One region of the Serratia sp. YWN4 genome, then DNA from elsewhere that is predicted to be linked to it. Evidence: predicted binding sites of a transcription regulator. Region 1 holds the regulator's gene; the other holds the start of a gene.
What was found. The regulator PurR, encoded in region 1, represses purine synthesis genes. The targets are predictions, from matches to a motif close to CANGCAAACGTTTGCNTG.
Positions count from the first base shown of each region.

Region 2: the regulator PurR is predicted to act here: its motif matches at 2,218-2,235, upstream of gcvT (glycine cleavage system aminomethyltransferase GcvT).

Region 1 covers NZ_CM147696.1:2,600,376-2,604,661, forward strand. Annotated here, with positions in the region: gene punC (purine nucleoside transporter PunC) at 1-905, opposite strand, end outside; gene punR (DNA-binding transcriptional activator PunR) at 1,019-1,945, shown strand; gene purR (HTH-type transcriptional repressor PurR) at 1,926-2,951, opposite strand; gene cydH (cytochrome bd-I oxidase subunit CydH) at 3,274-3,363, shown strand; gene ACX9GT_RS12420 (IS1182 family transposase) at 3,450-4,286, opposite strand, start outside.
Region 2 covers NZ_CM147696.1:1,168,121-1,172,406, forward strand. Annotated here, with positions in the region: gene gcvP (aminomethyl-transferring glycine dehydrogenase) at 1-459, opposite strand, end outside; gene gcvH (glycine cleavage system protein GcvH) at 551-937, opposite strand; gene gcvT (glycine cleavage system aminomethyltransferase GcvT) at 967-2,064, opposite strand; gene ubiI (FAD-dependent 2-octaprenylphenol hydroxylase) at 2,598-3,800, opposite strand; gene ubiH (2-octaprenyl-6-methoxyphenyl hydroxylase) at 3,846-4,286, opposite strand, start outside.

The sequences.
Region 1 (4,286 bases):
GTTAATGTCGGTTGACTCAAGGTGGCGACCAGATATAGCGCCACCATGCTGACTCCATAAGCTACCAGCAGCCACGGCAGCAAGGTTTTGCCAGAAATGCGGTTTAACGCAGTACGACAACCGTAGCCGCCGAATAAAAAGGCCAACGTCTGTGGAACATAACTCAGGCCAATGTCATTCGGGCTGTATCCCATATTGCCGAGAATAAACGGCGAACCGGTCAGCCAGGCAAAGAAGCTGGCAGAGCAGGCAGCAAAGATCATCACGTTGCCGCTGAAAACCCGAGACTTCAGGATTTGCAGGAAACTGAGGCCGGGCTTTTTATCGGCAGAAGGTACGATTCTGGCCGTCTCTTTCAGCAGCAGGGTTGGGACGAACAACAAGGCAGCGATACCCAGCAGCACCGCAAAGATCGCTCGCCAACCCAGGTGATTCAGCAGCCAGGCACCGATCAGCGGGGCCAATGCTGGGGAAAGTGCAACCAATGGCATGATAGTGGCGAAAATACGGTTAACTTTGCCATCGCGATAGCGATCCACCACGATGGCCTGCCAGGTTACGGCGGCAGAGCAGACTCCAATTGCCTGGATGAAACGCAATGACCACAATTGAACGGCATTTTGCACCCATAGCATCCCCAGGCAGCCGAAAGCAAACAACGCCAGGCCAAACAACAGAACTGGCTTGCGGCCCAGCTTATCGGAAAGCGGCCCCCACACCAGTTGGGCAAAGGCGAAACCAGCCAGAAAGATACTCAGGCTGGCGCTGATGGCACTGGCGGAGATTTGCAAATCCTGTTGCATGGCACCAAAGGCGGGCAGATACATATCGGTGGCCAGATAACCCAGCATACTCAGGCCAGCGAGATAAAACATAAATCCAAAATTTTGCATGGTATTTCTCATTAATATTTCTTATTGCAGGTTTTTTAGCGCCGGCCAGTGTATCCGGCTGGATCTCTGCTTGTGAAACGGTAATATTTGCTAAGTGCTATTAAAAAAATTGAAGGCAAAAAGAGATGTGGTCTGAATATTCACTCGATGTGGTTGATGCGGTAGCGCGCACCGGCAGTTTCAGTGCGGCAGCACAGGAGTTGCACCGTGTGCCGTCTGCGGTGAGTTATACCGTGCGACAATTGGAGCAATGGTTGGCGGTGCCGCTGTTTGAACGCCGTCATCGTGATGTGGAATTGACGCCTGCCGGGGCGCTGTTTGTAAAAGAAGCGCGTACTGTTATCAAAAAAATGCTTGATACACGCCGTCAATGTCAGCAGGTGGCTAATGGCTGGCGCGGGCAGCTAAAAATCGCAGTGGATATTATTGTTAAGCCGCAGCGCAGCCGCCAACTGGTAGTGGATTTTTATCGCCACTTCCCCGATGTGGAACTGATGGTGCAACCGGAAGTGTTTAACGGCGTGTGGGACGCGCTGGTGGATGGCCGGGCTGAGATGGCTATCGGGGCCACGCGCGCGGTGCCGGTGGGCGGTGGTTTTGCCTTTCGCGATATGGGCTTTATGAACTGGCTATGTGTGGTTAGCGCGTCACATCCGTTGGCCAGCCTGAGCGGTTTGCTGCGCAACGATCAACTGCGGCCTTATCCCTCTCTGTTGTTGGAAGATACTTCGCGCAACTTGCCCAAGCGAGTGACTTGGTCATTGGATAATCAGCGGCGGCTTACCGTGCCCGATTGGGTTTCCGCCGTAGACTGCTTGCGCAGCGGGTTGTGTGTTGGCATGGTACCAGCGCATCGCGTGCTGCCGTTAGTGCAAAGCGGGGAACTGGTAGCCTTGCAATTGCAGGAGCCGTTTCCCGCCAGTGCCTGCTGCCTGACCTGGCAGCAGAACGCACAATCACCGGCGATGGCTTGGCTACTGGAGTATTTGGGGGACAGTGAAACGCTCAACCAGGAGTGGCTGAGCGAAGAGACTAGCGGCGATAATCGATGAACGGGCCATCGGCCACGGAACGGCGCTCGATCAGTTTTGGATGCACTTCAATCACTTGGGACTCTTCACGCTTGCTGATAATGCGATCCAGCAGCATGGTGAAAGCCATTTCCCCCAGGCGCTCTTTCGGCTGGTGGATGGTGGTTAGCGCCGGGGTGAAATAGCGCGCGTTACGCACGTTATCGTAACCGATCACCGAAATATCCTGCGGGACGCGCAGCCCCAGTTCGTCGGCGGCACAAATCGCCCCCATTGCCATAATATCGCCCCCGCAGAATACCGCAGTAGGACGGTGCTTCTGCGACAGGATCTGGTGCATGGCCTTGTAACCCGAATCGGGTTCAAAATCCCCTTGGACGATCCACTCTTCACGCACCTCAACATTGGCCTCTTGCAGCGCCTTCAGGAACCCCTGATGGCGGCCGCCGCCGGTGTTGCGTGACAGTTGCCCTGGAATAGCGCCGATATCACGGTGGCCACGCTCCAGCAGATAACGACCAGCCAGATAACCGCCCTCAAAGGCGTTATCGATAATGGTGTCGGTAAAATCACCGCGTGCAGCACCCCAATCCATCACCACCATTGGGATATTGCGATAATCCTCCAGCATGCCCAGTAACTGATCTGGGTATTCCGAGCACATCACCAGCAGGCCATCAACACGCTTTTGCGCCAGCATCGCCAGATAGGCCTGCTGCTTGTCGAGATTATTGTGTGAGTTACAGAGGATCAGGGTATAGCCTTTGCTGTAGCAACTGTTCTCTACCGCTTCGATTACTTCAGCAAAGTAGGGCGCTTCACTCGAGGTCGCGAGCAAGCCGATCGATTTGGTGTGGTTAACCTTGAGGCTGCGTGCGACGGCGCTCGGGGAGTAGTGCAGATCTTTGATCGCAGCCCGAACGGCCTCTTTTGTTTCTTCGGCGACGAAACGCGTTTTATTGATGACGTGCGAAACGGTGGTAGTGGAAACGCCAGCGCGTTTGGCTACATCTTTAATCGTTGCCATCTAAAGAATGACTCCTGAACCCACAGGTTATGGTATGTGAGTATGATGTTAATCGTTTGCCTGCGTAGATCTCTCTCCAGATAAGCGGAAGCTGAGTTTTTAGTGCTGAGTTCGTAAGCCGCTTAAACAGGAGGGGCATTTTGCCGGTACGCAGTTGTGAACTGCGGATTCTGTCCCATATCGACGCAAAGTGGAAGATCTATTCGGCATTATAACGAGGGAAATGATAACAAGATTTTAGTCACGAACTGTGTGAAAATGATTTGACGCATTAATCATGTGGATTTTATGCTTAGTGAAGCCAATCTGATAGGGAGTCGTTATGGATACCGATTTGAAGATGTCATTGATTACCACCGTTTGTGCTTTGGCAATGATTATTGTTTTCGGTTTTATCGCCGCATTGAACTGATTCATACCAAGAAATAATAAAGGCGCAGCATGCTGCGCCTTCAGACTGCTGACTAACCCCACTTCTTCAGGTGGGGTTCTTCTTTTTTAGCGACCGCAGGTCGCGATCGCGATATTTTTCCATAACCCCGTCATTGGCGACTTCTGTTCGCCCAAGGCACCTTTCTGGCCTTCCCAAGACGCTTTCCACCACCGGTAAAGACAATAAAGAAGCGCCAGCAGCGCCATCTTTTTCATATTCTGCGCTGTGGCCGCCAGCAGGCACTGCATCTGCACTTTTGACAGTCCACGGAACCGCGCATACCGATGGCCATGGTGCTGTTTCGCATCCGCGAAGCTTCTCTCCACCGTCTCTTTGCGCCGCGCGTAGATTTTCTTGCCCCATTTCGTCAGCCGTAACCTGTTGGCTTCCTCTTTCGCCTCTTCCCACACATGCCGCGTTATCGTTTTCTGTGCCTTGCTGTTCTGCGTACATTGCTGCCTCTGCTCACAGCGCTGGCACACTGCCGGGTCTGAACGGTAATGCTGATAACCGTTACGGTCTGTCGTGCTATATATCAGCAATTCGCCTGCCGGGCACACATACACTTCCCGTGCCTCATCATACCTGAAGTGCTTTTTCTGGAACTCATTCTGACCTTTGTGCGGCCGCCGATAGCCGGGAACCAGCGCGATACCCATTTCCTGTGTCAGATGGCACACCGCGGCGGTGAAGTAACCCGCGTCCACACCCACCGCCACCGGCTCCAGACCGAAGCGCTCTACCTGCCGCTCAAGTCGCCCGATAAAGGGCTGGCTATCATGGACATTGCCCGGTGTCACATGCGTATCCAGGATGATGCCGTGCTTCCCGTCCACCGTGCGGTGGTCCAGATAGAAGAAGCCCTTCGGTTTGTTATCCCGGTGCATAAAGCCGCTTTCCGG
Region 2 (4,286 bases), 1.4 Mb from region 1:
GGCCGTCGCTTCATCCAGCAACGAGGCGGAAGCCAGATCCAGCCCGGTAAGATCGAGCGTCACAGTCTGGAAATTGAGCAACGCCTCCAGACGGCCCTGCGATACTTCCGGCTGATAAGGGGTATAAGCGGTGTACCAGCCTGGGTTCTCCAGCATATTGCGCAGGATCACCGGCGGCGTCAGCACCGCGCTATAGCCCATACCGATATAGGATTTGTAGCGCTGATTCTGCGCCGCAATCGCCTTCAGCTCGGCCAATGCCTGATGTTCAGTGACCGCATCGCCCACCGGCGGTGGCCCAGGCAGTTGAATGTCTGCTGGCACAATCTGTTGGATAAGCGCGCTGAGCGTGCGTGCGCCCACTGCATCCAGCATCTGCTGCTGTTGCTGCGCAGAAGGGCCAATGTGGCGTTCGATAAACGCTTCGCTGTGTTCAAGTTGGCTGAGTGTCTGGGTCATTGCTACGAATTCCTGAATGCTTGCGGGGTACGGGATCTAGCCTGAACTGCAAAACGCCCCTTGTGGAGTCACATGCGGGGCGTTGAACTTATTACTCGTCGATAGAAGCCTGGTATGCATCGGCATCCAGCAGATCGTCTAACTCTGCTGCGTCAGAAGCCTTGATGCGGAACAACCAGCCATCGCCATACGGCTCGCTGTTGACCAGTTCCGGGGAGGCTTCCAGATCGCCATTGACGGCAATGACTTCACCGCTGATTGGCGCATAAATATCCGAAGCGGCCTTCACGGACTCCGCGACGGCACAATCATCACCGGCAGAAACGGTGGCGCCCACTTCCGGCAGATCGACAAATACCATATCGCCCAGCAGCTCCTGCGCGTGTTCGGTGATCCCCACCACGTATTCGCCGTTGCCTTCATCACGCACCCACTCATGGGATGCGGCGTATTTCAGTTCTGTTGGCACATTGCTCATTGACCTGCTACTCCTTCAAAAAATAGAAACTAATTGATCAGGGACTTACCGGCGCGCACAAAACCAGGTTTAGTCACTTTTACTGGCATTTCCCGGTTACGGATCTGTACCACCGCCTGCTCGCCGATACCGGCAGGCACACGCGCCAACGCAATACTATAGCCCAAGGTCGGTGAGAAGGAGCCGCTGGTAATCACACCTTCATGCACCAGACCGGCTGCATCGGTGAAACGTACTGGCAATTCATTACGTAACACGCCTTTTTCCGTCATGATCAAACCAACCAGCTGTTCAGTGCCCTGCTCACGCTGCTGTTCCAACGCTGCACGGCCGATAAACTGGCGATCCTGCGGTGCCCAGGCGATAGTCCAACCCATATTGGCGGCCAGCGGCGAGATCCCCTCGTCCATTTCCTGCCCGTACAGGTTCATACCGGCTTCCAGGCGCAGAGTATCACGCGCCCCCAGCCCGGCGGGCTTGACGCCAGCGGCCAGCAGTTGCTGCCAAAAATCGACCGCCCGCTCTTTTGGCAGGGCAATTTCATAGCCCGCTTCACCGGTGTAACCGGTGGTGGCGATAAACAGATCCCCAGCCTGCACACCAAAGAAGGGCTTCATGCCTTCCACAGCCTGCTTTTGCTGCGGGGTAAATAAGGTGGCGGCACGCTCTTTGGCCTGCGGGCCTTGCACCGCGATCAGCGCCAGATCGTCACGCACCGTCAGTTCAACGCCGTAGGGCGCAGCATGTTGTTCGATCCAGGCTAAGTCTTTGTCACGCGTGGCGGAATTCACCACCAGGCGGAAATAATCTTCGGTGAAGAAGTAAACGATCAGATCGTCAATCACGCCGCCGGACGCATTCAGCATGCCGCTATACAGCGCTTTGCCCGATTGAGTGAGTTTGGCGACATCATTCGCCAGCAGATAACGCAGAAATTCGCGAGTGCGGGCACCGTGCAGATCCACAATGGTCATGTGGGAAACATCAAACATGCCCGCATCCTGGCGCACCCGGTGGTGCTCATCAAGCTGAGAGCCGTAATGCAGCGGCATCATCCAGCCATGAAAATCGACCATGCGCGCACCGCACGCCACGTGCTGATCGTACAGTGGGGTTTGCTTTGTCATCTTTTCCCTCTTTCCACTCAAAAAGCCGAAGACAGGGTGTTGCTACGCAATGAGGCAGGTGTGGCTCGTGGAACGTCTTACGGGCCTGATTGCGTGGCGCACGCTGACTGCTCAATACACATTGCCGTGCTGGCATAAGCAGCAAACCAGCACGACGCAAACGATACCTTGACCTTGAACTTACCACCGAACGAACGCGTTAACCATAAGTTAAAATATACTCAACATCGTTCAAGCTCCGTAAATTGCCACGCTAGTGTGCAGAGTTTTACACTGGAAAACTGCGCTTAAAGGCACAAAAGACACAATTAAAGCGGTATAAATCCGAAGTTATGTAACAAACAGGCGGTCAGCCGGAGGGTTTTGGTTTTTCATTGCCAACCATGAGATTAGAAAAAGTAATGGTAAAAAGTAACCGAAATTAGAATTTTTCAAATGAAGGGGAGATAAAAGAAAGCAATGGCTATCTGACCGGACAAATTTTAATGCGGGGGAAATACGAAGAGGCCAGGAATCTGGCCTCGGTACAGAAATTAAACCAACCACTCGGGCAAATCATTCAGGCCCATCGCCTGGCGTACCAGCTTGGGCTTCACGCCCGGCAGGCTGTCTGCCAAGCGCAATCCAACGTCGCGCAGTAACTTTTTAGCTGGGTTATTACCGGCAAACAGTTCGCGGAACCCTTGCATACTGGCCAACATCACCGCTGCACCATGTTTGCGACGGCGCTCATAGCGGCGCAGATACAGGTGTTGACCGATGTCTTTACCCTGACGTTGCAGGCGTTTAAGTTCGGATATCAGTTCGGCGGCATCCATAAAGCCCAGATTCACCCCTTGCCCTGCCAGCGGATGCACGGTGTGCGCCGCATCCCCCACCAGCGCCAGACGATGGGCGGCGAAGCTGCGGGCATAACGCCCGGTGAGCGGGAAGGTCAGGCGTTCACTTTCCAGCACGCAGTTGCCCAAACGCATATCGAAGGTCATGGCCAGTTCGCGGTTAAACGCTGTTGGTTCAAGCTGCTTTAGCCGTTCGGCTGCTTCTGGTGCTACCGACCAGACAATTGAGCTCAGATGCGGATCGTTAAATGGCAGGAAGGCCAGAATACCGTCGCCGTGGAAAATCTGGCGCGCCGTGGCAAAATGTGGTTCTTCTGTGCGGATAGTGGCCACCAGTGCGCTGTGGCGGTAATCCCAGAAGGTCAGCGGGATATCGGCATGCTGGCGCAGCCAGGAATTGGCGCCATCGGCACCCACCAGCAAGCGGGCGGTCAACATCCGGCCATCTTCCAGCGTGATAAAGGCGTCATTCTCGCCCCAGGCCACCTGTTTCAACGCCGCAGGGGCGATCAGCGTTACCTCGGCCAGCGCTTGTGCCTTTTTCCACAACGCCTGCTGGATAACCTCATTTTCAATAATATGGCCCAAATGGCTGAAACCACATTCATCGCCCCGGAAGGCGATCTTGCCGAAGCTGTCGCGATCCCACACTTCCATCGCGTTATACGCGCTGGCGCGCAGGTTGAGAATGTCATCCCACACGCCAATCTGTTGCAGCAGGCGCTCGCTGGCAGCATTAATGGCGGAGACGCGCAGCGCCGGAAGCTCCTGCAACGGCGAGTTTTCCGGCTGCCGCTGTTCCAGCACCGCCACGCGCAGGCCACTGCCCTGCAAACCGCAGGCCAGCGCCAACCCGACCATACCGCCACCGGCGATAATCACATCAAACGATTGCATGCTGCTTTAATTCCTTAAATTAGCGGACGCCCAAAAACGGGAAATTTAGCGCTCAACCCAGCCCAAGGTGCGTTTGGCGAAAGCGTCACGCACCGCCGGTAACTGCTCCATCGCCATCAGCCCCAGATTACGCCCGGCAACCAGCGGAGCATAGTCGTTGGCAAACAAGCGGATCAAACCGTCGGTTACGCCAATGGTCGCCTGCTGATCCTGCTGCCGCCGCTGCTGATAACGGCTCAATAGCTCATAAGCCCCCAGATCTTCACCGGCCTGTGCCGCTGCTGCCAGCGTTTCTGCCAACGACATCACGTCGCGCAGGCCCAAGTTGAAACCTTGCCCGGCGATCGGGTGCAGCGTCTGCGCCGCGTTCCCCACCAGCGCCAAGCGGTGGCTGACATGCTGGTTCGCCATCAATAGACTTAAAAGATAACTGTGGCGCTGGCCCACTTGCAGTATTTTTCCCAACCGCCAGCCGAACGCCTGCTG